2 regions of the Rhizobium sp. 01N48 genome follow, and region 1 is predicted to be linked to the other one. Evidence: riboswitches for the same ligand, from Rfam matches in the RefSeq annotation. Region 1 holds a riboswitch; the other holds the start of a gene.
The links. Region 1 has a riboswitch for S-adenosylmethionine ahead of AC1DOG_RS08360 (O-succinylhomoserine sulfhydrylase). Riboswitches for the same ligand answer to the same signal wherever they lie in the genome.
Positions count from the first base shown of each region.

Region 2: linked by a shared signal. The riboswitch ahead of metA (homoserine O-acetyltransferase MetA) and the one ahead of AC1DOG_RS08360 (O-succinylhomoserine sulfhydrylase) in region 1 are both predicted to bind S-adenosylmethionine.

Region 1 covers NZ_JBFTQT010000003.1:384,923-399,805, reverse strand. Annotated here, with positions in the region: gene argF (ornithine carbamoyltransferase) at 1-157, shown strand, start outside; gene AC1DOG_RS08370 (Hsp33 family molecular chaperone) at 250-1,245, shown strand; gene apaG (Co2+/Mg2+ efflux protein ApaG) at 1,307-1,699, opposite strand; gene AC1DOG_RS08360 (O-succinylhomoserine sulfhydrylase) at 1,907-3,091, opposite strand; SAM riboswitch at 3,136-3,214, opposite strand; gene AC1DOG_RS08355 (2'-deoxycytidine 5'-triphosphate deaminase) at 3,288-4,382, shown strand; tRNA gene AC1DOG_RS08350 (tRNA-Gly) at 4,452-4,525, shown strand; gene AC1DOG_RS08345 (trans-3-hydroxy-L-proline dehydratase) at 4,556-5,587, opposite strand; gene AC1DOG_RS08340 (hypothetical protein) at 5,857-6,045, shown strand; gene AC1DOG_RS08335 (methyl-accepting chemotaxis protein) at 6,143-8,155, opposite strand; gene AC1DOG_RS08330 (glycosyltransferase family 2 protein) at 8,388-10,328, opposite strand; gene AC1DOG_RS08325 (transporter substrate-binding domain-containing protein) at 10,382-11,257, shown strand; gene AC1DOG_RS08320 (tellurite resistance TerB family protein) at 11,263-11,676, opposite strand; gene AC1DOG_RS08315 (thermonuclease family protein) at 11,730-12,470, opposite strand; gene AC1DOG_RS08310 (S24 family peptidase) at 12,482-13,147, opposite strand; gene AC1DOG_RS08305 (response regulator) at 13,251-13,898, opposite strand; gene AC1DOG_RS08300 (hypothetical protein) at 13,990-14,388, opposite strand; gene AC1DOG_RS08295 (DUF952 domain-containing protein) at 14,499-14,852, shown strand; gene AC1DOG_RS08290 (quinone-dependent dihydroorotate dehydrogenase) at 14,849-14,883, shown strand, end outside.
Region 2 covers NZ_JBFTQT010000005.1:110,006-124,888, forward strand. Annotated here, with positions in the region: gene AC1DOG_RS12305 (OmpW/AlkL family protein) at 1-619, shown strand, start outside; gene AC1DOG_RS12310 (thiamine diphosphokinase) at 707-1,363, shown strand; gene AC1DOG_RS12315 (ABC-F family ATP-binding cassette domain-containing protein) at 1,367-3,190, shown strand; gene AC1DOG_RS12320 (ester cyclase) at 3,198-3,593, opposite strand; gene AC1DOG_RS12325 (hypothetical protein) at 3,739-4,362, shown strand; gene AC1DOG_RS12330 (ABC transporter ATP-binding protein/permease) at 4,378-6,207, opposite strand; SAM riboswitch at 6,359-6,436, shown strand; gene metA (homoserine O-acetyltransferase MetA) at 6,471-7,394, shown strand; gene AC1DOG_RS12340 (aldose epimerase family protein) at 7,532-8,554, shown strand; gene AC1DOG_RS12345 (GntR family transcriptional regulator) at 8,667-9,440, shown strand; gene AC1DOG_RS12350 (SIS domain-containing protein) at 9,437-10,468, shown strand; gene nagA (N-acetylglucosamine-6-phosphate deacetylase) at 10,468-11,619, shown strand; gene AC1DOG_RS12360 (hypothetical protein) at 11,758-11,904, shown strand; gene AC1DOG_RS12365 (hypothetical protein) at 11,990-12,142, shown strand; gene phbB (acetoacetyl-CoA reductase) at 12,170-12,895, opposite strand; gene AC1DOG_RS12375 (acetyl-CoA C-acetyltransferase) at 12,964-14,145, opposite strand; gene phaR (polyhydroxyalkanoate synthesis repressor PhaR) at 14,382-14,883, shown strand, end outside.

The DNA of each region.
Region 1 (14,883 bases):
CAAGGATGCATTGTTCATGCATTGCCTGCCGGCCCATCGTGGTGAGGAAGTTACCGACGAAGTGATCGACGGCCCGCAATCCGTGGTCTTCGATGAAGCGGAAAACCGTCTTCATGCGCAGAAGTCGATTCTTGCTTGGTGCCTGGGCGCGATCTGAACCATACTGGAGGCCACATCGGGCCGGACAGGCCCGTGGCCGCGCTGGCGGATGGACGGGCTCGTCCACTGCCCTCAGACTAGGAGAAGACCATGGCAGAAGCTGCAGCCACCCTTGGCGAATTCGATTTCGCCGGTGATGATCATGTCGTTCCGTTTCAGGTGGAAGGCCTGGATGTGCGCGGTCGCGCCGTCCAGCTCGGCCCGATGCTGGATGCGATCCTCGATCGCCACAACTATCCCGCACCCGTCGCCCGTCTGCTGGCCGAAGTCATCGCGCTGACGGTGCTGCTTGGCACGTCGCTGAAGTTCGAAGGCAAGTTCACCGTGCAGACCAAGAGCGACGGCCCGGTCGATCTGCTTGTGGCCGATTTCTCGACGCCCGAGAACGTGCGTGCCTATGCCCGCTTCGACCAGACGCTTCTGGACGAGGCGGTCGCCGCCGGCCGCGCAGAGCCAGAGCAGCTGCTCGGCAAGGGCATGCTGGCGTTTACCATCGACCAGGGCAAGTTCAGCCAGCCTTACCAGGGCATCGTCGCGCTCGACGGCGCCACGCTGGAGGATATCGCCGGCACCTACTTCCGTCAGTCGGAACAGATCCCGACGCGCGTGCGCCTCGCCGCCGCCGAACTGTTAGACCGCGACGAGCAAGGCAAGTCGCGTCATCGCTGGCGGGCAGGGGGCCTCGTTGCCCAGTTCCTGCCGGAAGCGCCCGAGCGCATGCGCCAGGCCGACCTGCATGGCGGCGATGGCGACGAAGGTACCATCAAGCATGCGGAAGACGATGCCTGGGCCGAAGCGCGCTCGCTGGTGGAAACCATCGACGCCGACGAGCTGACGGATCCGCAGGTCGGCGTCGAGCGCCTGCTGTTCCGGCTGTTCCACGAGCGCGGCGTGCGCGTTTACGAGCCGCGCGAAGTGTTCGACCGCTGCTCCTGCTCGCGCGAGAAGATCAAGGGCGTGCTCAAGGGCTTCTCCGCCGAGGAGATCGAGGCGAGCCAGGAAGAGGGCAAGATCGCGGTCACCTGCGAATTCTGCTCGACGACCTATCGTTTCGAGGCCGAAGAACTCGCGCAGGCGGCTGAATGACCTGAGGCATGTCGCGCAAAAGTGTGCAGCGGCTTTGCGGCAGCGGCATGCAACAAAAAGGTTAGTTCAGGACTCTGAGCAGGCCCGGTGAATCAAGCGAGAAGGCGGGGATTTCCACCTGGAAGACCTCGCCTTTGTCGGTTTCCATCTGGTAGTGGCCGAACATCAGGCCCGATGGCGTATCGAGCGGGCAGCCCGATGAGTATTCGTATGTGTCGCCAGGGCTGAGCGTCGGCTGCTCGCCGACGACGCCGGCGCCGCTCACTTCATCGACGACGCCGTTTTGGTCGGTGATGTTCCAATAGCGGTTGACGAGGCGTACAGTGAGGTCTGAATTGTTGCTGATGACGATGCGGTAGCCCCACACATAGCGGTCGTCGTCCGGGTCGGATTGCTCCTCCAGGTAAAAGGGCTCGACCACCACTTCAATATCTCGTGTCAGGGCGCGGTACATGCCTACACCATAATAAGAATACCTTACTGGTATCTTATAAGAGGTGCGGCAGGTCAATAAACCAGGCCGGAATCCGCAATCAATTGGCTGTAAGCGCGAAAAATTCGCGCGTTAAGACTAATGCCATTCCCGCTCAGCGCGAGTAAATTTCAAGAATGCGCGTTTAAATGCCGACCGGATCACATCGACCCGGCCGGCTATTCTTGATCAGGCCTTGATCTTGGATAGCGCCTGCGCGAAATCCTCGATCAGGTCGTCGGTATCCTCGATGCCGGCGGACAGGCGCACGGTGCCCGGAGAAATGCCGAGTTCGGCGCGGGCCTCGTCCGTCAGGTTCTTGTGCGTGGTCGTGGCCGGATGCGTGATCAGGCTCTTCGCGTCGCCGAGATTGTTGGAGATCTTGACGATCTCAAGCGCGTTCTGCAGCGCGAACGCCGCTTCCTTGCCGCCCTTGAGCTCGATCGCCACCAGCGTCGAGCCGCCCTTCATCTGCTTGGCGACAATATCGGCCTGCGGATGGTCCTTGCGGCCGGGATAGATCACCTTGGCCACCTGCTTCTGCCCGGCCAGGAAGTCGGCGATCTTGCCGGCGTTCTCGGTCTGCTGCTTGACGCGAAGCGGCAGCGTCTCGAGACCCTTGAGCAGGGTCCAGGCCGTGAACGGCGACATGGCCGGACCGGTATGGCGATAATAGTCCTGCAGATGCTCGTTGACCCACTCGGTATCCGAGAGGATCACGCCACCCAGGCTGCGGCCCTGGCCGTCGATATGCTTGGTCGCGGAATAGACGACGATATGGGCGCCGAGTTCCAGCGGCTTCTGGAAGATCGGCGTCGCAAAGACGTTGTCGACAACGACCTTGGCGCCGATCTGGTTGGCGAGCTTGGCAACGCCGGCGATATCGACCACTTCCAGCGTCGGGTTGGTCGGGCTTTCCAGGAAGAACACCTTGGTGTTCGGGCGGATCGCCTTTTCCCAGTTCTCCAGATAGCGGCCGTCGACCAGCGTGCATTCGATGCCGTATTTCGGCGCCAGCGTCTCGACCACCCAACGGCAGGAACCGAAGAGCGCGCGGGCGGCGACGATATGGTCACCGGCCTTCACCTGGCAGAGGATGGCGGCGGCAACGGCTGCCATGCCCGATGCGGTGGCGCGGGCTTCTTCCGCACCTTCCATCGCGCACATGCGCTTTTCGAACATGTCGTTGGTCGGGCTGCCGTAGCGGGCATAGATATAGCCCTCGGTCTCGCCCTTGAAGCGCGCCTCGGCGGCTTCCGCGCTGTCGTAGACGAAGCCCTGCGTCAGGTAGATCGCCTCGGATGTCTCGCCATACTGCGAGCGCAGCGTTCCGCCGTGGACCAGTTGGGTTGCCGGGCGCCAAGTCTTGCTCATGCCATCACCACTTTCAAACACAAAAAAACCGGCCGCAAATGCAGACCGGTTTCAACCCGGTCTATTTAGCCACTTGTTTAACGTGGCTGCAAGCCGACCGGCCAAATCACCACGGGATAAAGCTGCAATACTGCTGTTGCGCGCTTGCGTCAATTCCTCGATTTTGGTTTTGTCTGCGGCAAATTATGGATGGGGCATGATGGCTCGCGAAACAGGAATATTGGCAGACCGCGCGATTGCGGCGTTGTTCGAGACGGGACGCCTCGTCGCGGAGCGCGAGCTCGATAGCGACCAGATCCAGCCGGCGAGCCTTGATCTGCGTCTCGGCGCCAAGGCATTCCGCGTCCGCGCCAGCTTCATGCCGGGTCCGAACAGTCTCGTCTCCGACAAGCTCGACCGTTTGAAGCTGCATGTCGTCGACCTCTCGGAAGGCGCGGTGCTCGAAACCGGCTGCGTCTACATCGTCCCGCTCATGGAGCGCCTCGATCTGCCCGCCGACATGTCGGCCTCGGCCAATCCGAAAAGCTCGACCGGCCGCCTCGATATCTTCACCCGCGTCATCACGGATTATGCACAGGAGTTCGACAAGATCCCGGCCGGCTATTCCGGTCCGCTTTATCTCGAAATCTCGCCGCGCACCTTCCCGATCGTCGTGCGTCGCGGCTCGCGCCTGTCGCAAATCCGCTTCCGCATTGGCCAGTCGCTGCTCGGCGAACCGGAACTTCTGGCGCTGCACGATGCCGAAACGCTGGTCGCAAGCACAAAGCCGAACGTCTCCGGCGGCGGCATCGCGCTGTCGATCGATCTCGCCGGCGACAAGGACGGCCTGATCGGCTATCGCGGCAAGCACCACACGGCGGTCGTCGACGTCGACAAGAAGGCTCAGCACGACATCTTCGATTTCTGGGAGCCGATCTACAGCCGCGGCCGCAACGAGCTGATCCTCGATCCCGACGAATTCTACATCCTCGTCTCGCGCGAAGCAGTCCACGTGCCCCCGCATTACGCCGCCGAGATGACACCTTTCGATCCGCTGGTCGGCGAGTTCCGCGTCCACTACGCAGGCTTCTTCGACCCCGGCTTCGGCCACGCCCCCGCCGGCGGCCGCGGCAGCCGCGCCGTCCTCGAAGTCCGCAGCCACGAGGTCCCCTTCATTCTCGAAGACGGCCAGATCGTCGGCCGCCTGGTCTACGAGCACATGCAGGAACACCCCGAAAGCCTCTACGGCACCGGCCTCGGCTCGAACTACCAGGCGCAGGGCCTCAAGCTCTCCAAGCACTTCCGGATCTGACCAGCCTCACCCGGAAGTCGCCAACGCCGCTTGACACCAGCCGCCATCTGTTGGAAATCTGCGCGTAACGCGGGTGTAGCTCAATGGTAGAGCAGCAGCTTCCCAAGCTGAATACGAGGGTTCGATTCCCTTCACCCGCTCCAACTTCTCTATTTCCCGACACCCCTCGCTACCTACGTCAGCATCGGCCAGGTATCGGAAAGCTTGTAGCCGCCGGGGAATGGATCGGTAGGGTCGAGCATGAGCTGAGCGGTGCCGCTGATCCAGGCGCTGCCGGTGATCGAGGGAACGATCGCCTTCTGGTCGGCGATCGTCGTCTCTTTGACGATCTTGCCGACGAATTTCGTGCCGATGATCGACACGCCCGTCAGGCTCTCGCCTTCCTGTAGCTCGCCGCGCGCGTTGAGCAGCGCCATGCGCGCCGACACCGCCGTGCCGGTTGGGGATCGGTCGATCTTGCCGGGTTGAATGGCGACGACGGATTTCGCCAGAAGCTGGCCATCCTCGCGATAGGGCTTTCCGGCAAAGAGGCAGAACGAGATATGGTTCCAGCCTGTATCTTCGGGGTGCGAGAAGCCCAACTGCTGATTAGCCGCATTGGTGATCCTGATGCCCGTCTCGGCGATCAGGCGCGCATTCTCCGGGATCAGCTCGATGCCGACCTGATCGGGATCGACGACCACGAAACTGTCGCCGCCATAGGCGGTGTCGACGGTGAGCGTTCCGATACCGGGAACGTCGAGTGAAGCATCGAGCTTCTGCGCAAAGCTCTTCACGTTGGTCACGGTAATGCGTTCGGCCTTGCCGTTGCGGCATTCCGCCTCGACCTCGACGAGCCCGGCCGGCGCTTCGAGCACCATCCTCGTTACCGGTTCCGTCATCGGAATGATGCCGCTGTCCAGGAGAACGGTGGAGACGCAGATCGAGTTCGATCCAGACATTGGAGGCGTATCCTCCGGCTCCATGATGATCCAGCCCATCTGCGCTTTCGGGTTCTTCGGCGGCACCAGCAGGTTGACGTGGCGGAAAACGCCGCCACGCGGCTCGTTCAGCACGAAATTCCGTAGCGTCTGATCCCTCGCAATCCAGCGGGACTGCTCCCAGACCGTCTCGCCCGGCGGCGGCGCGACGCCGCCGACGATCACATCGCCGACTTCTCCTTCGGCATGGCAACTGACGATGTGGACGATCTTGCTGGTGCGCATCTTCTCGCTCTTTTCTCGGTTCTCGTCGCCTCGAAGCCCCGACGACGCTGGTGACGGATCATATAATGCATGCCTGCGCATCATTGATGAAGCACCTTCCGCATGCGTAGAGGATCTAAGCGGGTTATCCAATTCGGGTTGTGGCTCTAACGCTTTCCGCGTACTTGACGAATCCCTAATGAACGTGGTTAATTTTTAACTATTCTCCGGTACATGGAACTTGGACGGCGCTCTGGCCGTTACTGGCGCACACGAGGAGGAATAGCGAAATGCTCTTGAAGATTTTCACCGCGAAGCGCGATGTCGTCGACGCCGATGACACCGGCACATACGCGGATGGCTACCATATGCCGGAACTCGACGTTGCCGCATACAAGCGCAGCGACCGCCGTTCTTCCTACGAGCGCGACTATGGTCGTGGTCGCAAGGTTGAAGAAATCTCGCTCGGTCTCGTCTAAAAGATTGATCAGATAGCGGGTAAAGTCGGCATTTGCCGAAATGAAAATGGGCGGCCTCGAGCCGCCCATTTCATGTTTGCGAGAGCCTCGTCGCGGCTCAGAATTCCGTCCAGTCGTCGTCCTTCTTGTCGGCGGAAGACGTGCCGCCGAAGGCGTTGGCGAGCTTCTGTCCGAGGGCGAGCGCTGGCGAGGAGGTCGGTCGCGTGACCCCCGAGGTGGCGATCCGCACCGGCGCCTTGCGGGTCAAGACAGGCTTGGCCGGGCGCGGCGCCAGGGGCTCGTTGGCATCGGGAACCACCCGTGGCGTGAACGCCACGGTGCTGCCGCCGGTGCCGGTCAGCTTGAACTGGTCGAGCAGGGTGTTGAGCGCAGCCGCCTCGGTGGCGAGCTTGTGGCTGGCGGCGGTGCTTTCCTCCACCATCGCGGCGTTCTGCTGCGTGCCCTGGTCCATCGTGTTGACCGAGGTGTTGATCTCTTGCAGCCCGATCGATTGCTCGCGTGCTGCTTCGGCAATCGCGTTGACGTGCTGGTTGATCTCCTGCACCTCATGCACGATCTCTTCGAGCGCCTTGCCGGTCTCGCCGACCAGCGAAACACCCGATTTCACCTGGTTGCCCGAAGTCAGGATCAGCGACTGGATTTCGCGTGCGGCATTGGCTGAGCGTTGCGCGAGTTCGCGCACTTCCTGGGCGACAACAGCAAAGCCCTTGCCCGCTTCACCGGCGCGTGCCGCTTCCACGCCCGCGTTCAGCGCGAGAAGGTTGGTCTGGAAGGCGATGTCGTCGATCACGCCGATGATGTTGCCGATCGAGGCCGAGGACTGTTCGATCTGCTGCATGGCGTTGACCGCCTTGCGCACCACTTCGCCGGATCGCTCTGCGCTATGGCGGGTTTTCGACACCAGCGTGCGCGCTTCTTCCGCCCGGCGCGCGGCATCCTTCACCGTGGTGGTGATCTCTTCCAGCGCGGCCGCCGTCTCTTCGACGGAGGCTGCCTGCTGCTCGGTGCGACGCGAAAGCTGGTCGGCAGACGAGCGGATTTCGCCGGCGCCGGCCGTAATCGCGCGGGCGTTGTCGCCCACGGTCTGCATCGTTTCGTTGAGCTTGAAGATCGAGTTGTTGAAGTCCTGGCGCAGGCTGTCCAGGCTGCCTTCGAACGGCGTGTTGATCTGTGAGATCAGGTCGCCGGCGGCAAGCTTGCGCAGGCCGTCGCCGAGCGCGCTGACGGTGCGCGAGAGATCGGCCGCCTCGGTGGCGCGCTGTGCTTCGATTTCGCGGCGTTCGCTGTCGGTGAGATTGCGGTTGCGCTCCGCCTCGCGCTCGAGACGCACGCGCTCGATGGCATTGTCGCGGAAGATCGAGACGGCGGCCGCCATCTCGCCCACTTCGTCCTGCCTGTCCATGCCGTCGACGGCGCTTGCCGTCTCGCCCTCGGCAAGCCGCGTCATGCGCTGGCGAAGCCGGGCCATCGGCGCCGCGATGCCAGCCTGCGCGATCCAGATGCTGAGCCCGATCGCGGCAAGCACGGCGAGCCCGATCAGCACGAAACAGTAGAAGATACGGCTGTTGACCGTGGCCGAAAGCGCATCGCCGCCATCGTTGAGCTGTACCATCAGCGCATCATTGTTGGCGATCATCTTCGGCGTAACGATCGAGAGCTTGGCGTTAAGCTCCGCCGCCGTGGCCTGCGCACCGGTGCGGTCGCCGGCCTTGGCCTGGTCGATCACCTTTTTCGCGAGCGCATCCATCTCGTCGATGCCGGCGATGATCTCGTCGATCGCGGGCTTGCGGTTCGGCACGAGGTCGGCTGCCTGCTGCAGACGCTCGCGCGCTTGCGGCATCTTGCTGGGCGCGGCGATCGCGGCGTCGAAGTCTGGCGTGCCGGGGGTAAGGTCGGAGACGACGGTTGCCTGCAGAACGGCTGCGGTGGCAGACGCGCTGGCTCGCGAGGCTTGCATGGCTGCCAGTGCTTCGTGGTCGATGAAGGCGCTGTAGGCGGCATCGGCGCCGCGGAATTCCTCGACGACATAGACAAGACCGCCGATCGCGATGACGCCGAGAAGCGCAACGACCGAGATGATCTTGGTGCGGATTTTGAAGTTTTTCAGCATGAATGGGCCCATGGGCTGCGGCCAGGGGGATGGCCGGATACGATCGTTTTCAAGGACAGGCGTTTTCGAAGGCAGAGCTGGCGCTTTCGCGCCGTGGGAAGATGCCCGCTAAGGCTCGACAGGCGCATCATGCATTCGGTCAGGAACCGGTGTCGTCGATCGCGACTAGAATCCATATTGCTTAAGACGAAACTAACACATCCAGAGGTCCACAGAATTTAAGTGGGCTGGCTCATGGCGAGGGGATCGAGGCCCCGCGCATCGGTTGCGAAGAGGCCGTCGGCAGGTGCGGGGTCTTGTCCCAGAAGAACGGCTTGAAATGCAGCTGGAAGACGGCGCGCCACGCGGCGCTCGATATCATCACCCAGTAAAGGGGAAGGGCGACCCAGCGCCAGCCGACCTTCCGCTTCTCGTCACGCAGCATGGCGCGCCGGCCAAGCACCAGCAGGATGACGTAGCTTCCCAGCATGTTGGCGACATCGATCATAAACAGCAGCATATCAAGGGTGGCGGTTTCGGGGAAACCGAGCATCATGTAGCTGGCGGTGGTGAGGATCAGCATGACCATCCACGGACGCGTCAGCGAGGCGACGAGCATGCCGCCGATCAGTACCTGGAAAACGAGGAACGGCCAAAGCCCCATCTCGCGCACGAGTTTGCCCGGTGCGCGCATCATCACCAGCCATGTCTGCAGCCAGCCCTTGAACCACCGTGTGCGCTGGTTCAGCCAGACCTTACGCGTCGTCGGCGCGTCCTCGTATGTCGGGCAATCGATCACGCCGCAGCGATAGCCGAGCCTGTAGAGCCGCAGGCCGAGATCGGCATCTTCAGTCACGTTATAGGGATCCCACCCGCCGCACGCCTTGAGATCGGCGACACGCAGATGGTTGGAGGTGCCGCCGAGCGGCATCGGTAGCCGGTGCTTCGCCAGCATCGGCAGCAACAGCCGAAACAGCGCTGCATATTCGAGCGCGAAGGCCGCGCTGATCCATGAGCTGCCGACATTGGAGATGATCAGCGGCGCCTGCAGGCAGGCAACGTCGTCCCGACTGGCGCAGAAGCTCGCATAGGCCGCGCGCAGCTGGTCCGCATGCGGCCTGTCCTCTGCGTCGTAGATCACGAGGAACTCGCCGCGCGCGGCGCTCAGCGCATAGTTGAGCGCCTTCGGTTTCGTTCTCGGATGGGAGACCGGCACCGCGACGATTTCGAACTGCGGGCCGAGATCCTGTTTTTCGAGTGCCGCGATCGTCGCGTGGTCGTCGGCCTCGCATATCAGCTTGATGTCGAGCTTGGCGATCGGCCAGTTGAGCTGCTTCAGCGCTGCCACCAGCTGGCCGGCGACCTCCGCCTCCTTGTAGAGCGCGACGAACACGGAATAGACGGGCAGTCGCTCCGTCGGCTGTGGCGTTGGCTGCGGGCCGCGACGGTGGTGGAGTGCGCAGGCTCTGAGCAGGATCGCCACCATGTAGATGAACGACAGCGCGAGATGAACGATCGCGATCAGCGGCAAATCCGAGAACGCCGCGAAAATAAGCGCGCAGAGTGCCGCGCCCGCGATGAATCCCTGCTTGCCCGAGAGCACGATGCGGGCGCTGAACCGGCCTTTGTCCTCGAACAGCGTCCCGATGCTCTCCTTCACCCGCCGCTTGGCGCCGACGCGCCAGATAGCGTCGCGCATCGCGGTCGGCGTGGTGACGATGATCCGCTCCGCAAGCCCCGGCCGCGCCTCGATCGTCTGCGCCAGCGCCAGCAGTCGACTGGCCTCGGGAATGATGGCGATCATCGCCTTGTCGGCGTAGTTCAGCCGCACGGATCGCGTGTCCGCCAGCTGCGTGTCGAGCGCTTGGTCGTCATGGATCAGGGCCGGATCGAGCTGCGCGATGAACGGCAGGCGAAGCGCGCGGGCGAGTGCGGCATAATAGCTCTCGGCGTCCACCCATCGGTTGGCCAAGAGTTCACGCTCGATCGACGTGCCGTTATGGCGGGCCATGGTCGCCGCGCGCGCGATCGTCGGCTTGCCGATTCCGAGCCTCAGCAGCGCTTCGATCTCGATCTGCCTGACATCATTGACCACGCTCGCCGGCACGGTCGGCGAGATCAAAGGTTTCGATCGCTCTTGAAGCGTCGTGTTACGGGTGCTGATCCCGCCCGACGCATATTCCCCGATACGCATGACTCTGATACACCGTCGTTGAATTGGCAGTGCAGTCCCCGGGGCAGATCATAATGGTGCGATTTAAGCTGGCATCTCTCAATCCTAAGGGGTTTTGCAGCCTCTGGCTGTTTCTGGCCGCGTTTTGGCTACCTCTTTCGGCTGCGGCGCAGCAGGCGGCACCCTCTTTGCCCTTGCTTTTCGACAGCCGCGAGCGTCTCGCCAAGCCGGATCTGACGAGCCTCGTACGCCTGCGTTTCCTGACTTCGGTCGATTTCCCGCCGTTCAATTTCATGGATCAGAACGGCAAGCTTTCGGGCTTCAATGTCGATCTCGCCCGCGAAATCTGCGCCGAGCTGGAGATATCGGACAAGTGCCAGATCCAGGCCTTGCCCTTCGGTGATCTCAAGGATGCGCTGGCCGCCTCGCAGGGCGATGCCGTGATCGCGGGGCTGGCCGTCGGCAGCGAGCTACGCCGGCAGTTTTCCTTCTCGCGTCCTTATCTGATGCTGCCCGCCCGCTTCGCCCGCAATCTGAAGGCGCCGATCAAGGGCGAGAACGCCGCAAGCCTTGCCGATCGCTCCGTCGGCGTGGTCAAGGAAACCGCGCACGCCGCCATGCTCGCCGCCTATTTCCCCAGGGTCAAGGCAGTGCCGTTCGACAGCAAGGAAGCGCTGCTGGAGGCATTGAAGGACGGCAAGGTCGACGCCGTCTTCGCCGATTCGCTGCAGCTGTCCTTCTGGGTGTCGTCGCAGGCGTCGGAGAAATGCTGCGCCCTGTTCGACGGTCCCTACATGTCGGAAGAGTTTCTGGGAGAGGGCATGACGATCATGCTGCGGCAGAAGGACGAGGTCCTGCGCTCGGCCTTCGACCACGCGCTGGCCGCCCTTTCGCGCAGCGGCCGCCTGCAGGAAATCTACCTGCGATACTTCCCCTACGGCCTATACTAGGCAGGTTAAGCCTTGCGGAAACGGGCAATGGCGCTGCGCTCGATCGCGGCGCAGGTCAGCTTGTCGAGGCCGAGCCGGTCGCGCAGCAGGCTGAGCAGGCGCAGTTCTTCCGCCTTCACCGAAAGATCGGCCGACGCGACCTCGACCGCCAGCGCATAGGCGGTGTCGTAAAGCTTCGGTGACAGCGTGTCCTTGACCGTTTCAAGAACGACATCGAGCCCCTCGGGACCGGACAGAAGTGCCGCGCAGTCGCGAGCAACCGAGATCAGCTTGTCGTCGTCGAAGCCGCGAAACACCGGAAGAAAGCCGATCAGCTGTCCGATACGTTCCAGCTCCCGATCATTCATCGTGCTGTCGACGGCGGATGCCATGACCATCACGTAGATCAACGCGTCGTGGGCGGAAAGCGGCTTGTTCATGTCTGCATGGTTCCTCTGCGATGTCAGCAGAGTTTAGGAACTGGCCACGCCCATTACAAGGGATCGCTCATATCTTGAGGCTGCGTCAGGTCGGGTGCATCCGTTGCGCCGGCTTGTCGGGGATCCTGCCCGTAGATACCGTTCCCGTCTCGCTTGGCCTTGGCTCCGGCATCCGCGAAATCGGAGCCCGCCGCTGCCTCGGCCCAGCCATTTTCGACCAGCCACTCGGAAAGATCCTGCCCGCCGATCTTGCAACTCGCTGTCGCGGTGCCGCTCCAATTGGCGTCGCTAAGATCGCAGTTGACGGTGCGAAGCCGCAGGAAGAGCCGGAAATTGGTCTTCGCCAGCATCCCGCAGGGCCACTCCGTGCCCCCGGCGCCGGCGCAGCTCTTATCCACCGGCGTCGGTGTCAGTCCGGCCAATTGCAGCCGCCGTTCGCCGAAGCCGAGGACGCCGGCGCTTTCGGCCACCGGGCGCGGCAGGTCGATACCCTTCTCAGCCACCACGACAGGCTTTTTCTCGGGCTCCGGCGCCTGCTCGCGCTCCAATGGCTTGCCGTCGACCGAGGCCGGGTAGAATTGGCTGGCGTCATCCACCGGCCGCGCCATCATGCTGGCATCGGGGTTCGTCGTCGGCTGCGCGGGCGAGGGCGTTTGCTGCGCGGCCGCCGCTTGTGCCGATGCCGCGATCTCGACCGCATCAGACGCAGCGCTCAACCGATGCTCGCCGGCGGCGATCAGGCCTATGACGATCGCTATTCCCGCAGTCGCTGTCAGAAGTGCCGCAGGCTTCATGGAAGATTTTCCTACTGGCTGGCCCAGATGATCCGGGCGATCCAATCCACGTCGGTGAGTTCGATCGTCCGGTTCGGGTGCTCGGGATTGAGCGACATGAGTTCGATCGAGCGCGGGCTCTGACGCATCAGCACCTTGGCCATCACCTCGCCCTCGCGGGTCTTCACCACGACGCGGTCGTTGCGGCGCACCTGCGCGCCCGGCTCGACGATCAAGACGTCGCCGTCGCGATAGAGCGGCATCATGCTTTCGCCCTGCACCTCGAGCGCATAGACGCCGGCCTTCTGAGACGGTGCGGCCGGAAATTCCACGACATCCCAGCCCTGTCCGGCCGGAAAGCCGCCATCATCGAAAAAGCCGCCAGCGCCCGCCTGCGCGAAGCCGAGCAGTGGAATGGAGCTCCCTTGCGGCGGAAACGCGCCATCCGGCAGCGTCGAGAAACTGCCCTGCGGCCGCATGAAGGAGAGGAACTCCTCCATGCTGGAGCGTGTCGCCTCCAGCACCTTGGCGATCGATTCCGTCGATGGCCAGCGCAGCCGTCCATCGGCGGAAAGGCGTTTGGATTTGTTGAACGAGGTCGGGTCGAGGCCGGCGCGGCGGGCAAGCCCCGAGGGTGTCAGGTCGTGCCGTTCGGCAAGCCTGTCGAGCGCTCCCCAGATCTGCTCGTGTGACAGCATGTCGCCTGATCCCGTGCGCGCAACGGCGCTCCTTATTCGGCTGAAAGATTAACCGCAAGGCGAACAGGAGTAAAGAGACAAGAGGAATAAAATCCTCTCTCCGTCAGGCGACCATCGCCATGTTGATCTTGCCGAGCTGGATCACCGCCTGCGTGCGGCTGTCGACGTTGAGTTTGAGAAGAATGGCCGAGACATGCGCCTTGATTGTCGCCTCGGAGACGCCGAGTTCATAGGCGATCTGCTTGTTGAGCAGACCCTCGGCGAGCATCGTCAGCACCCGGCTTTGTTGCGGCGTCAGCGTGTGCAGCCGGTGGATGATGTCGGCCACATCGGGGTCCTGTTCCTGCCCGTCGCGGTAGCTGTCAGGCGTTGCGATATCGCCCGCAAGCACGGTCTGTATGCCGTGGCGGATATCGTCGATCCCCGCGGATTTGGAGATGAAGCCGGAGGCGCCGAGCTCCAGCGAGCGGCGGATCGTCGTCGCATCGTCGGACGCCGAAACGATGACGATCGGCAGGCTTGCAAATTCCGAGCGCAACGCCATCAGCCCGGAGAAACCGCTCACCCCGGGCATGGCAAGGTCGAGGAGCATCAGATCGGCATCCGGATGCTCGCCAACCGACTTTCGCGCGGCGGCGAAATCGCCGGCCTCGACGATATCGGGATGTCCCTCCATCCCGGTCACGGCCTGGCGAAGCGCATCGCGAAACAGCGGATGATCGTCGGCAATAATGATTGTCTGCTCATGCATCGAAAACTCCCTCCCAAGAGCCCGATCATGAAGTCCATGCACCGCCTTCCTCTACGGTTCATGCCTTCCTGCTAAAGCAGACTATAGCAAATCATGTCTTTTGCGGAAGGGCGTTGCCCTGGTCCTCGCTCTGGAATTCCTTGACGATCCCCATGAAGCTGCGCATCCAGCGCTCCATGATGCCGATCGAGCGGTCGATCTCGGCGTCGGATGGCAGTGCCTTGTTGACGACACTCTTGTTCTCCAGCGCGGTCACCCGGTCCGACAGCCGGTCGAGTTCGCTTTCGTAAGCCGCGCGTTCGTCGGCGGCCATGCGGCAGACGAGCGCTCCGTCCTTCTCCTCGCAGAGCGACATGGCCCCGGTCTGGCGATCGAGCCGCACGAAATGGTCGCCGCTGCGCTCCAGCTGGAAGCGACTTGCGTCCGGCTCGGCAGCGGAAGCGGCAAGCGGAATGAGGATGGCGACGAGGCTGAGCGTGATATTTTTCATGGTTTCCTCCGGAAATCTCGATGGCCACCGCATTTTTTGCGGTGAGCGCGTGGACATCGCCGCTCAACTGCGGCAAAGCCCGGGAAAGACCAGCCATTCATGAGGCCATCATGACCCTGACACCCACGCTTTACAAGATCGTGACGGAAACGCTCTGGCAGGACGCCCGGGCCACCGGTGTTTTCCGCGGCGCCGCCATCGATCTGACGGATGGATTCATCCACTTCTCGACGGCAAGCCAGGCGGTGCAAACCGCGGCCCTGCACTTCGCCGGCCAGCCCGGCCTGCTGCTGGTCGCCGTCGATGCTTCAGCCCTTGGCGACAAGCTGATCTTCGAGCCGTCGCGCGGCGGCGATCTCTTCCCGCATCTCTATGCGGACCTCCCGCTTTCGGCCGTGCTCTGGGAAAAGCCATTGCCGCTTGATGCCGAAGGCAAACACATCTTTCCGGACCTGCAGCCATGATCGATCTCTTCAAGCACGCCGCCCGCAAGGG
Region 2 (14,883 bases), on a different contig from region 1:
ATTTCCGGCTATGTCCGCCGACCTGACCCAGCCGACCGCGGCACAGGAAGCGACACAGAGCCAGAGCCCCTGGATGATCCGCCTGCGCGCGCTCGGCGTCATCACTCAGGATTCCGGCTACGTTGGTGGCGTCGCGGGATCGGATCTCTCCTATTCGGACACCGTCATTCCTGAATTCGACGTCACCTACTTCTTCACCGACAACATCGCCGCCGAACTCATTCTCGGCACGACGTTCGCCAACGTCACCGGCGAAGGCTCGATCGACGGGCTCGGCAAGGTCGGCAAGACCTGGCTGCTGCCGCCGACGGTGACGCTGCAGTATCACTTCAACGACTTCGGCAACTTCCATCCCTACGTCGGCGCCGGCATTAACTACACCATCTTCTACAACGAGAAGGGCAAGAGCGCCCAGAGCCTCGACATCGACAACACCTTTGGCGTCGCGCTCCAGGCCGGCTTCGACTACATGTTCGACGAGCACTGGGGCCTCAACGTCGACGTCAAGAAGATCTTCCTGCGTCCCGACTTCAACGTGAACGTCGGCGGCGCCGACATGACCGGCAAGGCCAAGCTCGATCCCTGGCTGATCGGCGCCGGTGTGACCTACCGGTTCTAAGCCCAGTCTTTCACGCAGAAACGCTTGAGGGCGCGGACAAACCATGTCCGCGCCCTTTCCCTTTTCCTCAGCTTTGCGCTATGGGCAATGCCCATGAGCCAATCCACCTTCACCATCCTGCTCGGCGGCGAGCTGCACATGACGGAGCGCCTTCGCGCCGCCGTATCCGGCAGCCGTTTCATCGCGGCCGATGGTGGCATGCGACATGCGCTGGCGCTCGATGTCAGGCCGGAGCTCTGGGTCGGCGATTTCGATTCCACGCCGGATGATCTGACGGCCGCTTTCTCGGATATTCCCAGAAAGCCCTACCCCGCCGCCAAGGCCGCCACCGATGGCGAGATCGCCGTGTCGGAAGCCATTGCACGCGGCGCGACGCGGCTGATCCTCGTGGGTGCCCTCTCTGGCGACCGCTCCGACCACGCGCTGCAGCACCTGCTCTACGCCGTCAGTCTGGCAGAAACCGGTCTCGATGTGCTCCTGACCTCGGGCACGGAAGAAGCCGTGCCGCTGATCGCCGGCAGCATCACCCTCGACCTGCCGAAGAACAGCCTGTTTTCCGTGCCCGCCTTCAGCGAACTCAACGGCCTCTTCATCGAGAACGCCCGCTACCCGCTCAGCGATTTCCATTTGCCCTTCGGCTCGTCACGCACCATTTCCAATGTCGCGGAAGGCCCCGTGCGCTTCTCGCTTGAAAGCGGCCGCGCCATCGTGCTCGCCCGCCCTTACGATCTTTCCGGAGTCTGATTTTTGGCGCCCCCTATCCTTAAACTCGACGATATCTTCCTGAGCTTCGGCGGCGCGCCGCTTCTGGCCGGCGCTGCCCTGCAGGTGGAGCCCGGCGACAAGATCTGCCTTGTCGGCCGCAACGGCTCCGGCAAGTCGACGCTCCTGAAGATCGCCGCCGGCATGGTGGAAGCCCAGTCCGGCGAGGTGTTCCGCCATCCATCGTCGACCGTGCGCTATCTCGAACAGGCGCCCGATTTCGCCGGCTACAGCACGGTGCAGGCCTATGCGGAAGCGGGCCTCGGGCCGGGAGACGACCCTTACCGCGTCACCTATCTTCTCTCGCATCTCGGCCTTACCGGCGAGGAAGACCCGAAGAACCTCTCGGGCGGCGAAGCGCGCCGCGCGGCTCTTGCCCGCGTTCTCGCGCCAGAGCCCGATATCCTGCTGCTCGACGAGCCGACCAACCATCTCGATCTCCCCACCATCGAATGGCTGGAAGGCGAACTTCAGAAGACCCGCAGCGCGCTGGTGCTGATTTCGCACGACCGTCGTTTCCTCGAGAAGGTCTCGACCGCCACCGTCTGGCTCGATCGCGGCACCTCGCGCCGCCTCGACCGTGGCTTCGCCCATTTCGAGGCCTGGCGCGACCAGGTGCTCGAGGCCGAGGAGATGGAGCAGCACAAGCTCGGCAAGGCAATCGAGCGCGAGGAGCACTGGCTACGCTACGGCGTTACCGCCCGCCGCAAGCGCAACATGCGCCGCCTCGGCGAGCTGCAGACGATGCGCGCCAGCTATCGCGGCCACAAGGGTCCGCAGGGCACCGTGCAGGCCACCGTCTCCGACGCGCAGGAATCCGGCAAGCTCGTCATCGAAGCCGACAAGATCACCAAGACCTATGGCGAGCGCCCGATCGTCACGCCGTTTTCGATCCGCGTTCATCGCGGCGATTGCATCGGCCTCGTCGGCCCGAACGGCGCCGGCAAGACGACGCTTCTGAAGATGCTGACCGGCCAGCTGCCGCCCGATACCGGCATCATCAAGCTCGGCACCAATCTGGAGATCGCAACGCTCGACCAGAAGCGCGAGGATCTGAACCCCGAGGACACGCTGGCGCACTATCTGACCGACGGGCGCGGCGAGAACCTGCTTGTCAACGGCGAGCAGCGCCACGTCACCGGCTACATGAAGGAATTCCTGTTCCAGCCCGAGCAGGCCCGCACGCCGATCAAGAACCTGTCTGGCGGCGAACGCGCCCGCCTGATGCTCGCCCGCATGCTGGCGCGACCATCCAACTTGCTGATCCTCGACGAACCGACCAACGACCTCGACATCGAGACGCTTGACCTGCTGCAGGAAGTCGTCGCCGGCTTCCCGGGCACCGTCATCCTCGTCAGCCACGACCGTGACTTCCTCGACCGCACCGTGACCTCGACGATCGCACCCGCAGTGCCGGATGCGCCCGATGGCCGCTGGATCGAATATGCCGGCGGCTATTCCGACATGCTGGCGCAGCGCAAGGGTGCAGCCGACGAGCGCAAGAAGGCGGAGAAAGCCGAGAAGGCGAAAGCGCAGGATGCGGCCCCTACCGCCGAAGCGCCGAAGGGCAAGGGAAAGCTCTCCTTCAAACAGAAGTTCGCGCTCGAAAACCTGCCCAAGGAAATGGCCAAGGCCGAAGCCGAGATCGCCAAGCGCGAGGAAAAGATGGCCGACCCCAACCTCTTCTCCAAGGACCCAACGACCTTCAACCGCCTGGCCGCCGAAATGGAGAAATTCCGCGACAGCTTGGTGAAGATGGAAGAAGAGTGGCTGGAGCTCGAAATGCTGCGGGAAGAGCTGGAGGGCTGATCGCCCTCTACGCCGCCGAAAGCTGAGCCTCGATCGCCGCCTTGTCGACGATCGACCACACGTTTGCGATCTTGCCCTCCGCAAACTCGTAGAACACGTTTTCGGAAAACGAGATTCGCCTGCCGTTGACGGGCAGGCCAAGGAATGTGCCTTGCGGGCTGATGTCGAAATTCAGCCGGCTGGCGACCGTGGTTTCATCGGCGATCAGAAGCTGGACGTCGAAATGGAGGTCGGGTATCGCGCGAAACTCGGCCTCACGCGCCTGCCGATAGCCGTCCAGGCCAACAACTTGGCCGTTGTAGCGCACATCCTGCCCGACATAGGTGCCGAGGTTTTCCCAATCCTGGGAATTCAAGCAACGGATATAGCCACGGTATAGGTCCGCAAGTCTGGTCTCCGGCATTCAAGCTCTCCCACATTGGCATACCCTGCCAGATAGTTCCCGTCTCCGAGCCGGAAACCCTCACATTTCATTGATTGGCCAGCGCTAAGACCTCGTGCCTAAGCTCCCGAAGGCTCCCGCCCCCGGAGCCAAGAGGAGAAAACCCATGTCTCGCTATCTGATTACCAGCCATGTCGCGGCGCTTGCCGTCGGCATTCTTCTGAGCACGTCGCAGATCACATCGGCGGCCGATGCGCAGCGCGTGCGCGTGCGTGGCGATATCGCCAGCCTCTCCGGCGACACGCTCGTCGTCAAGACCCGCGAGGGCGCCGACCAGACCATTGCGCTGAAGCCGGAATGGAAGGTTGGCGGCATCAAGAAGGCGTCGGTCGAAGACATCAAGCCGGGCGATTTTGTCGGCATCGCCTCGCTGCCCAAGCAGGACGGCGGCGGCGGCGCACTGGAGGTCCTGATCTTTCCGGCAACCATGAAAGGCACCGGCGAAGGCAGCCGCCCCTGGGATTTGAAGCCCAACAGCAGCATGACCAACGCAACCGTCGCCAAGGCGGTCAAATCCGTCGATGGCCACACCGTGACGCTAACCTATCAGGGCAAGGAAAAGACCATCTCGATATCAGACGATACGCCGATCGTGACCTTCACGGCCGCGCAGAAGTCGGACCTGACGCCGGGCGCGCATGTCATCGTCATGGGCGAGAAGGCAACGGACGGAACCGTCTCCGCGGCACAGGTCACGGTCGGCACCAACGGCATCGTTCCGCCGATGTGATCCCGATCTACGCGATCAGAGCGCAGGCGCCGGCGTGTTCGGCGCCTTGTCCGCCACCTTGTTTTCGTCGGGCTTGGCGGCAAGCGCTTCGAGATGCAGCACGCGCGGATGGAACGCCTCGATATAGGCGTCGGAGCGGCCGATGTAGATCATCGTCGCATCCGGCATCGCCTCGAGCACCTTCATCATCGTCGACTGCCATTCGGGCTCCATGCCCTCGAGCACTTCGTCAAAGACCATCCATTGCGGCCGGACCAGCAAGAGCCGTGCGAAACCAATAGCCCGCTGTTCATCGGCGTCGAGCAGCTTGTCCCAGCGCGCGCGCGTATCCAGACGGGCGACGAGATTATGCAGCCCCGCCTTTTCGAGCGCCGCGACCACATCGTCGTTCTTGTAGGTGTCGGCGGCTGCAGGAAACGCCAGTGCTTCGCGCAAGGTGCCACCCGGGATGTATGCCGATTGCGGCACGAACAGCATGTCGTCTGTCGGTGGCAGGCCGATCTTGCCGCTGCCGCAAGGCCACAGTTCCGACATCGCCAGGAACAGCAGCTTGCGATTGACGTTGTGATCGCCGTTGATCATCACCTTCTCGCCGGCCTTGATGGTGACGCTGCCCTCATGCAGGCGGAAGCCGCCGCACTGGTCGATCTCCTCGTCCATCTTGGTAGCGATGGTCACATCCTCGAGCGTCAGCGTGCCCGGCGCGCTGCGCTCATAGGCGATCGTCTCCTTCAGATCGACATCGTCGCCCATGGTGGTGAGAGCCTGGCGGAAATCGGTGACGCGCATCAATGTCGCGCGCCATTCGGCGATCGGGCCGAAGTTGGACACGTACCAGCGCAGCGCCGTATTGACCTGGTTGAAGGCACCGACCGACATCATCAGCTGACCGAAGGTGAGGCCGCCGGAGAAATAAGCGGGAGCCGCCACGATGATCGGAATGACGACGACGAGCCAGCCGTAACCAGCCGACACCCAGGTCAGATTGACGTTGGCCATCGCCAGCTTCTTGATGACGGCGAGAACGGCGCTGATGTCGGTGTTGATCCGCCCCCGCTCATTCTCCTCGCCACGTGCGGCCGTGATCGCCGGAATGTTCTCGTTGGCATGCATCAGCGCGAAACGCAGCTCGGCTTCCTTGGAGAAACGATCGGCATTGAGCTTGACGAGCTTGCGCCCGACGAGCTGGCTGAGCACCGAGGCTGACGCGGCATAGAAGATCGCGGCCCAGACCATATAGCCCGGGATGGAAAAGGCGTACTCGCCAAAACGGAAAACGAAGCCGCTCGACAGCTCCCAGAGAACGCCGATGAAGCTCACCAGCAGGATCGTCGATTGCACCAGACCAATGACGAGCCCGGTGGTGCTTTCCGCCAGATTACGCGCATCCTCATGCAGGCGCTGATCCGGATTGACGCCGATCAGCCCGCTGGAGGCGAGCCTGAGCGCCCGCTTGCGCTGCAGCCACTGGTCGACGAGATCGCGCGTCAGCCCCTCGCGCATGTAAAGCGCCGTCATCTGGTTCAGCCAGGCCTGCACCACGTTGAGCAAAAGCAGCATGCCGGCGATCAGCGCGAAGATCTTCAGCTGGTGGAAGAACCCCGGGAGGTCGCGCCGCGAGATGGCGTCATAGAATGGCGCGTTCCACTGGTTGAGGATGACGGTGGCATAGGCTGTCGCCAGAATGATGCCGATCAAAGCCGTCGAGAGAATGAGCACCGGCGCCCGCACCCTGGAATGCCAGAATGCCGAAAACATCACCTTGAGCCGGAAGATCAGGCTGAGATCATACCCTACCCGGTCCTGCCCTTGGATGCTCGGTCTGCTTTTGACGTCCTCTGCCATCATGCTTCCTTACGCGTATGTAGCACCTGAATAGCACCGTGAGTCAGCCTGTCCAGCAACAGTTTCTAGCATCAGGTAATGCGCGAGTTACCTCGGCAAATGCGCGACGCCGCGTATCGGTCATTGATTCGCGGCCTGACTGGGTCTATTTAGAGCGCTCCGTGGTGATTTGGCCGGCCGGCTTGCAGCCACGTTAAAGAAGTTGCTAAAGGGCCGCGTGCGGACCGATAGCGATATTTTCGTTTTTTCATCGAGTGACCGCTATGCCGATCAAGATCCCCGATACCCTGCCCGCCTTTGAAACCCTGGTTCAGGAAGGTGTGCGCGTGATGACCGAGACGGCCGCGATCCGTCAGGACATTCGCCCCCTGCAGATCGGGCTTCTGAACCTCATGCCGAACAAGATCAAGACCGAGATCCAGATGGCGCGCCTCATCGGCGCCTCGCCGCTGCAGGTCGAGCTGTCGCTTGTTCGCGTCGGGAACCACAAGGCGAAGAACACCTCGGAAGATCATCTCTTCTCCTTCTACCAGACCTGGGAGGAGATCAAACACCGGAAGTTCGACGGCTTCATCATCACGGGCGCGCCGATCGAAACGCTTCCATACGAAGACGTTACTTATTGGGATGAAATGCAGCAGATTTTCGACTGGACGCGCACCAACGTGCACTCCGCGATGAATGTCTGCTGGGGCGCGATGGCCGCGATCTACCATTTCCACGATATTCCCAAGCACGCGCTGACGGAAAAGGCCTTTGGCGTCTATCGCCACAAGAACCTCAAGCCGTCGTCGGTCTACCTGAACGGCTTCTCCGACAATTTCGAGGTTCCGGTCTCGCGCTGGACGGAAGTGCGCCGCGCCGACATCGAAAAATCCGACACGCTGGAAATCCTGATGGAATCGAGCGAGATGGGCGTGTGCCTCGTTCACGAGAAGAAGGGCAACCGGCTCTATATCTTCAATCACGTCGAATATGATTCGACATCGCTCGGTGACGAGTATTTCCGCGACGTGAATGCCGGCGTCCCGATCAAGATGCCGCACAACTATTTCCCGCATAACGACCCGTCGATCCCGCCGCAGAACCGCTGGCGCAGCCACGCGCATCTGCTTTTCGGCAACTGGATCAACGAAATCTACCAGACGACGCCTTACAATCTGGAAGATATTGGCGAGGACGGATGAGGCCTTTTCGCCTTGCTTGATACGCCGCCGGACCCGACCGGCGGCGTTTGTTTTTTATATCGCGGCGGTTGCGATTTCATTCAATTGAGAGCAGGTTCCCTCGCGAAATTGCGGACGCGAACCGGGGAGGAAACAGGATGGCGGATGGATTGAAGCGGGACGTTTTTGGAACGACGAAGACGGGCGAGACCGTCCATCGCGTCGAAATCTCGGGCGGCGGCCTGACCGCCAAGGTGATCACCTGGGGCGCCGTCATTCAAGATCTCAGGCTCGAAGGCCATGACGCGCCGCTCACCCTCGGCTTTGACGATTTCGACAGCTATCCCGCCCATTCCGCCTATTTCGGCGCGACGCCCGGCCGCAACGCCAACCGCATCGGCGGCGGCAAGTTCACGATCGATGGCAAGAATTATCAGCTCGACCTCAACGAAAACGGCGTCAGCCACCTACATGGCGGCTTCGAGAACATCGCGCTGCGCAACTGGACGATCGTCGAGCACGACAGCGACCGCGTTGTCCTGAAGATCGTCGACACCGATGGCCGCGGCGGCTATCCCGGCAATTGCACCATCCTCGTCACCTACCGCGTGCATGGCGATGGTGAACTTTCGGTCGTTTACGAGACGACCAGCGACCAGCCGACCATCGCCAATGTCTGCCAGCACGCCTACTTCAATCTCGACGGCCGCGACGATACGCTTGGCCACGACATCATGATCGCCGCCGACAGCTATCTTCCGACCGACGAACGCCAGATCCCGACCGGCGAGATCCGGCCCGTCGAGGGCACGGTGTTCGATTTCCGCGAAATGGCCTCGCTGAAGCGCTTCGAGGGCGACACCCAAGCGCTCTACGACCACAATTTCTGCCTCTCATCCGAACGTGTCGCCAAGCGCTCCGTGGTGCTCGCGCGCAGCCTCTATTCCGGCGTGTCGATGGAAGTGCGCACGACCGAACCCGGCGTCCAGTTCTACGCGGCGTTCAAGCTCGATGTGCCGGTGCCGGGCATTGATGGCCGCAAATACGGCCCCTTCGCGGGCTTCTGCCTGGAAACCCAGATCTGGCCAGACGCCATCAACCACGAGGGCTTCCCCAACGCGGTTCTGCGCCCCGGCGAAGTGCTGCGCCAGGAAACGGACTACATTTTCTCGAAGAGCTGACGGCCAGACGCCGACATGCCCGATGTCATCAAACCCTCGCAGAGCTCTGCGAGGGTTTTTCCATGCAAGTTAGCGCTTGCAATTGGTTCCAAAGAGGTTCTATTTTAATCTCATGGATAGAACCAGTCTGATAGGGGAGATCGAGGCACGCGGACTGCGCGACACAGCGCGCAGCGGACCTCTCTATCGCCGTCTCGCGCAGACACTGACCGGCCTGATCAATGAGGGCCTGCTGAAGCCCGGTGCCGCACTGCCGAGCGAGCGCGATCTGGCCGAAGCCTTGAAGATCGGCCGCGTCACCGTGCGCACCGCCTATCGCGACCTCCTGAATTCAGGCACGCTGGAATCGCGCCATGGAAGCGGCACTTTCGTTTCCGCCAAGGTCGAGCGCATGGAGCAGTCGCTCTGGCGGCTTTCATCCTTCTCCGAAGACATGCGCTCGCGCGGCCGTGTGCCGGCGGCGAGGATCTTGTCGCGCACCATCAACAAGCCCTCGCCGGAGGAAGCCTTCCTGCTGGGGCTCGGCGTCGACGAGCGCGTGTTGCGCCTCGATCGCCTGCGCCTTGCCGACGGGCTGCCGCTGGCGATCGATCGCTCCGTGGTTCCCGTGAAGTTTCTCGATGACACCGCCGGCGGGGAAGGCTCGCTCTATGACGCGCTGACGGCAAGCGGCCACCGCCCGGTGCGCGCATTGCAGAAGCTCTCGGCCGTCACGCTCGACGCGACATCGGCGGCAGCGCTCGACGTTGCGGCTGGCGCCCCCGCCCTTCTGATCGAACGCGTATCGCGCCTGGAAGACCAGCGCGTCGTTGAATACACCCGCTCCCACTATCGTGGCGACGCATATGATTTTGTTGCAGAATTGAGAATTGGAGACGAGCTATGAGTGAAACCCAGTCGCTGATGTTGCAGGAAGCCGGCCAGTCCCCTGAGGTGGTCGCCACGCTGCTGCGCAAGGAAAAGCCTGTTTTCGACGAGATCGCCAAGCTCTTTTCCAAGAACGCGCCAAGCGTCGTCACCACCGCCGCGCGCGGCTCGTCCGACCACGCCGCCACCTTCTTCAAATATCTCTTCGAGATCACCTGCGGCATTCCGGTAGCCTCTGTCGGCCCCTCTATCGCTTCGGTCTATGGCACGCCACTGCGCCTCAAGGGCGGCATTCACTTCACCGTATCGCAGTCGGGCGCGAGCCCCGATATCGTGGCGCTTCAGGAAGCGGCCAAGCGCGGCGGCGCGACGACCATCGCCGTCGTCAACGTCACCGACAGCCCGCTCGCCAAGCAGGCCGATCTCGTGCTCGACCTCAATGCCGGCGCCGAAAAGAGCGTCGCGGCGACCAAGTCCTTCATCGCCTCGGTCGCGGCCCTATCGGGCGTTACGGCGGCAATCGGTGCCAGTGGCGACTTGCAGGCAGCCCTTGAAAAGCTTCCCGAAGTGCTGAGCGCCACATCGGGCATCGATACGGCTGCCGCCGAGGACGTGCTTTTCAACGCCACCTCGCTTTACACCGGCGGCCGTGGCCCGGCCTTCGCCATCGCGCTCGAGGCGGCGCTCAAGGCCAAGGAGACCTCCGGCCTGCACGCCGAGGCATTCTCGCTCGCCGAGCTCATGCACGGCCCGATGCGCCTCGTGCAGCCGGGCTTCCCGATCCTCGCCTTCACGCCCGATGACGCGGCCTACGCCAACAACGTCAAGGCGCTGGAGCGCCTGAGCAAGCTCGGCGCCACCACGGTGCCCTTCTCGACCAAGGAACTCCCCGGCATCAACCTGCGCGTCCCCACGACCGGCAACGGCCTCCTGGACCCGCTGGTCTCGCTGCTGGTCTACTACCGAATGATCGAGGCGGTCACCCGCCGCAAGGGCTTCGACCCCGACAAGCCGGCGAACCTCCTGAAGGTGACGGAGACCGTCTGATGTCGCGCAAGATCTTTACCGGCGCCCGCATCTTCGACGGCGAGCGCTTTCACGACGACAGGGCGCTTGTCGTCGCCGACGGCCGCATCGAGACGATCGCCGGTCTGAACGACCTGCCTGATGGCGAGACGATCACGCTCGACGGCGGCATTCTCGCACCCGGCTTCATCGATGCACAGGTGAATGGCGGCGCCGGCCGGATGCTCAACGACGAACCGTCGCCCGCATCCATGTACCGGATCGCCGAGGGACATCGCCCCTATGGCACGACGTCGCTGCTGCCGACGCTGATCACCGACACCAGCGAGGCGACGGCCGCCGCGATCGAGGCCGCGAAAGAAGCGGTCAAGACGAACCGCGGCGTGGCCGGCCTCCATCTCGAGGGTCCCCATCTCGCGCCTGCTCGCAAGGGCGCACATCTGGCCGAACTGATGCGCCCGGTTGACAACAGCGACGTCAAGGCGCTTTCCGCCGCCGCCGAGGCGATCGGCACGCTGCTGGTGACGATGGCGGCCGAGCAGGTTACGGCACGACAGGTGCGGGAGCTGAGCGAGGCCGGCGTCACCGTCAGTATTGGTCACTCCGATTGCACGAGCGAGGCCGCCGAGGCGCGCTTCGACGCCGGCGCCCGTGGCGTGACGCATCTGTTCAACGCCATGAGCCAGCTTGGCCATCGCACACCAGGGCTTGTGGGCGCGGCAATCGATCATCCGTCCGTCTGGTGCGGCATCATCGCCGATGGCCACCATGTCGATCCCAAGGCGCTGCGCACGGCGCTGAGAGCCAAGCGCGGCGAGGGCAAGCTGTTCTTCGTGACCGACGCCATGTCGCTGGTGGGCTCCGCCGAGAACAGCTTCACGCTGAACGGCCGCACGGTGCGCCGCGAGACCGGAGCCTTCTGCTCGAGGCTGGTGCTGTCAGACGGCACGCTTGCCGGCTCCGACGTGGATATGGCCTCGGCGATCCGCTATGGCCTCACCTATCTCGACCTACCGCTCGCGGAAGCGTTGCGCATGGCAACCCTCTACCCGGCCCGCTTCCTGAAGCTCGATGACCGTGGTCGCCTCGCGCCCGGCCTGCGCGCCGATCTCGTGCATATGACCGACGGCATCAAGGTCAATCAGACCTGGATCAGCGGCGAGCCTGCGTGACCGCGAAATGCCGATTGTCAACTTGGTGTTGACAATCGGTCGCTGAAGCCTGGTCTATCCGGCAACGACCGGCAGGCTCATATTGCCCTCACGAACCGGCGGCACGCAGATGCGCCGCCCCTGTGAGAGGACAAAACCATGGCCCAGATCATCCTGAATTCGGCAACCGCCATCCTGATCGCGGCGGCATTTCTGGCAACGGCAGCAACGGCGCTCCGCACTGAAAACCAGGTGCGCGTCAGCGTGCCCGTGAAGGTCCGCGACCGACACCATCCCAACGGTTGAATGACCGAATAATTCCTCGAATTCGCCCCAATATCGACACCGGTCGGGATCAGGAATGCCTCGACCGGCTTGGGAGGGAAAGACAATGACGAAGATCATCGGCGCTGCGGCAATCTTGACGATTGCGCTCGCCACTTATGCGGCCTCGCTCAACCCATACGACACGAGCAAGACCCCGCATAAGCCGTCTCATCAGACGACCGTCAGCGATACCGAACATACCGCCTCGATCCGCTAAGCATGCATCGCTAGAGCGCGATGCGCTTTAGACGAACAGCTGCCCGCCATTGGCGCTGAGCGTCGAGCCGGTGATAAAGCCGGCATCATCCGAAACCAGAAACACAACGCAGCGCGCGATCTCGTCAGGCGTGCCGAGACGTCCGACCGGGATCTGCGGAATGATGCGTTCGTTGAGCACCTTTTCCGGGATCGCCAGCACCATCTCGGTGCCGATATAACCGGGGCAGATGGCGTTGACGGTGATATTCTTCGCCGCACCTTCCTGGGCAAGCGCCTTGGTGAAGCCGAGATCGCCGGCCTTTGCCGCCGAATAATTCGCCTGTCCCATCTGGCCCTTCTGACCATTGATCGACGAGATATTGACGATACGGCCGAAGCTGCGCTCGCGCATGCCGGCCCAGACCTGATGCGTCATGTTGAACAGGCCGGTGAGGTTGGTGTTGATCACCTCGTGCCATTGCTGCGGCGTCATCTTGTGGAACATCGCGTCGCGCGTGATGCCGGCATTGTTGACCAGCACCTCGATCGGGCCGACCTCGGCCTCGATCCGCGCCAGGCCTTCCGAACAGGCTTCGTAGCTAGACACGTCCCATTTGAAAACGGGAATGCCGGTCTCCGCGTGAAACGCATGTGCGGCCTCGTCATTGCCGGCATAGTTGGCCGCGACCCGATAGCCTGCACTTTTCAAGGCCAGTGAAATGGCGGCGCCAATACCGCGCGTACCGCCGGTGACAACAGCGACTCTGCTCATGTTCCGCTCCCCATATGTAAGGCTCCACTATGACAGGAGCTCAACCCGATACGATATAAAGCAGGCTATTAGAGTGCTTCGAAGCACATGGCGACGCCCATTCCGCCGCCGATGCACAATGTCGCAAGTCCCTTCTTGGCGCCGCGACGCTTCATCTCGAACAGAAGCGTATTGAGCACGCGCGCGCCGGACGCGCCGATCGGATGGCCGATGGCGATCGCCCCACCATTGACGTTGACGATCTCGGGGTTCCAGCCGAGATCCTTGTTGACCGCGCAGGCCTGCGCGGCGAAGGCCTCGTTGGCCTCGACGAGGTCGAGATCGTTGATCGACCAGCCGGCCTTCTCAAGCGCCCTGCGCGAAGCCGGGATCGGCCCGGTGCCCATGATCTGCGGATCGACGCCGGCGGTGGCCCAGGAGACGATGCGCGCCAGCGGCTGGATGCCGCGACGCGATGCTTCCTGCTCGGTCATCAGCACGGCAGCGGCCGCACCATCGTTGAGACCCGAAGCGTTGGCGGCCGTGACCGTGCCTTCCTTGTCGAAAGCCGGGCGAAGCTTCGCCATCGCCTCCATGGTGGCGCCGTGGCGGATATATTCATCCGCATCGACGGTCACGTCACCCTTGCGCCCCTGGATGACGAAGGGAATGATCTCGTCGCTAAAACGCCCGGCCTTCTGCGCAGCCTCGGCCTTGTTCTGCGAGGCAACGGCGAACATGTCCTGCTCCTCGCGCGTCAGCTGCCACTGGCGCGCGATGTTTTCAGCGGTCACGCCCATGTGGTAGCCGTAGAAAGCGTCCGTCAGGCCGTCCTTGATCATGGTATCGACCATCTTCATGTCGCCCATCTTGGTGCCGGCGCGCAGGTGTGCTGCATGCGGCGCCATCGACATCGATTCCTGGCCGCCGGCGACGATGATCTTCGCATCGCCGAGCGCGATTTGCTGCATGCCGAGCGCCACGGCGCGCAGGCCGGAACCGCAAAGCTGGTTGATGCCCCAGGCGGTTGCCTCCTTGGGAACGCCGGCCTTCATCGCCGCCTGACGCGCCGGGTTCTGCCCTTCGCCCGCCGGCAGCACCTGCCCGAGGATGACTTCGTCGACTTCGGAAGCATCGACGCCTGCCCTATCGAGCGCGCCCTTGACGGCCGCTGCACCCAGTTCATGGGCGGCTACGGTGGCGAAAGCGCCGTTGAACGAACCGACAGCCGTACGGCCGGCGCTGGCGATGACGATAGACGGACTGGACATGAAGGTCTCCTCGTTTGCTCCACCACATATAGGTTGAAACTGACAAAGCTTCATCGCCAAGTCAAACGACAAGACAGCACATGCGAATTTTCGAAAGAACTTACGCTGCGTGAATTGTCTTGCACTAAAAGGGGCTTGCCGCATCGCACAAAGAGATTGTCACCGGCCCGATTTTGCGTCTACACTCCCAAGTGGAGGAATTTCAATGACAATAAGACGGGCTTTGGGAGATTCATATGGCGAAGAATGAGGGCCAGGTAGCGATCAAGAAATACGCCAATCGCCGACTGTATAACACCGGCACCAGCACATACGTGACGCTGGAAGACCTGGCGGAGATGGTGAAGAAGGGAGAGGACTTCACCGTACAGGACGCCAAGAGCGGCGACGACATCACGCATTCCGTGTTGACGCAGATCATCTTCGAGCAGGAATCGAAGACCGGCAACACGCTGCTACCCATTTCCTTCCTACGCCAGCTGATCACCTACTATGGCGACCAGATGCAGATGGTGGTTCCGAGCTTCCTGGAACACTCCATGCGCGCCTTTACCGAGCAGCAGACGCAGATGCGCGAGCAGGTGACGCGCGCCTTCGGTGAGACGCCGCTGACGAAGAACCTGCAGCTGCCCATGCAGATGGTCGAAGACCAGGTCCGCCGCAACACCGAGATGTTCCAGCAGGCCATGCAGATGTTCTCGCCCTTCAAGGCGCCGGCAACGGCCGCCAAGGAAAGCC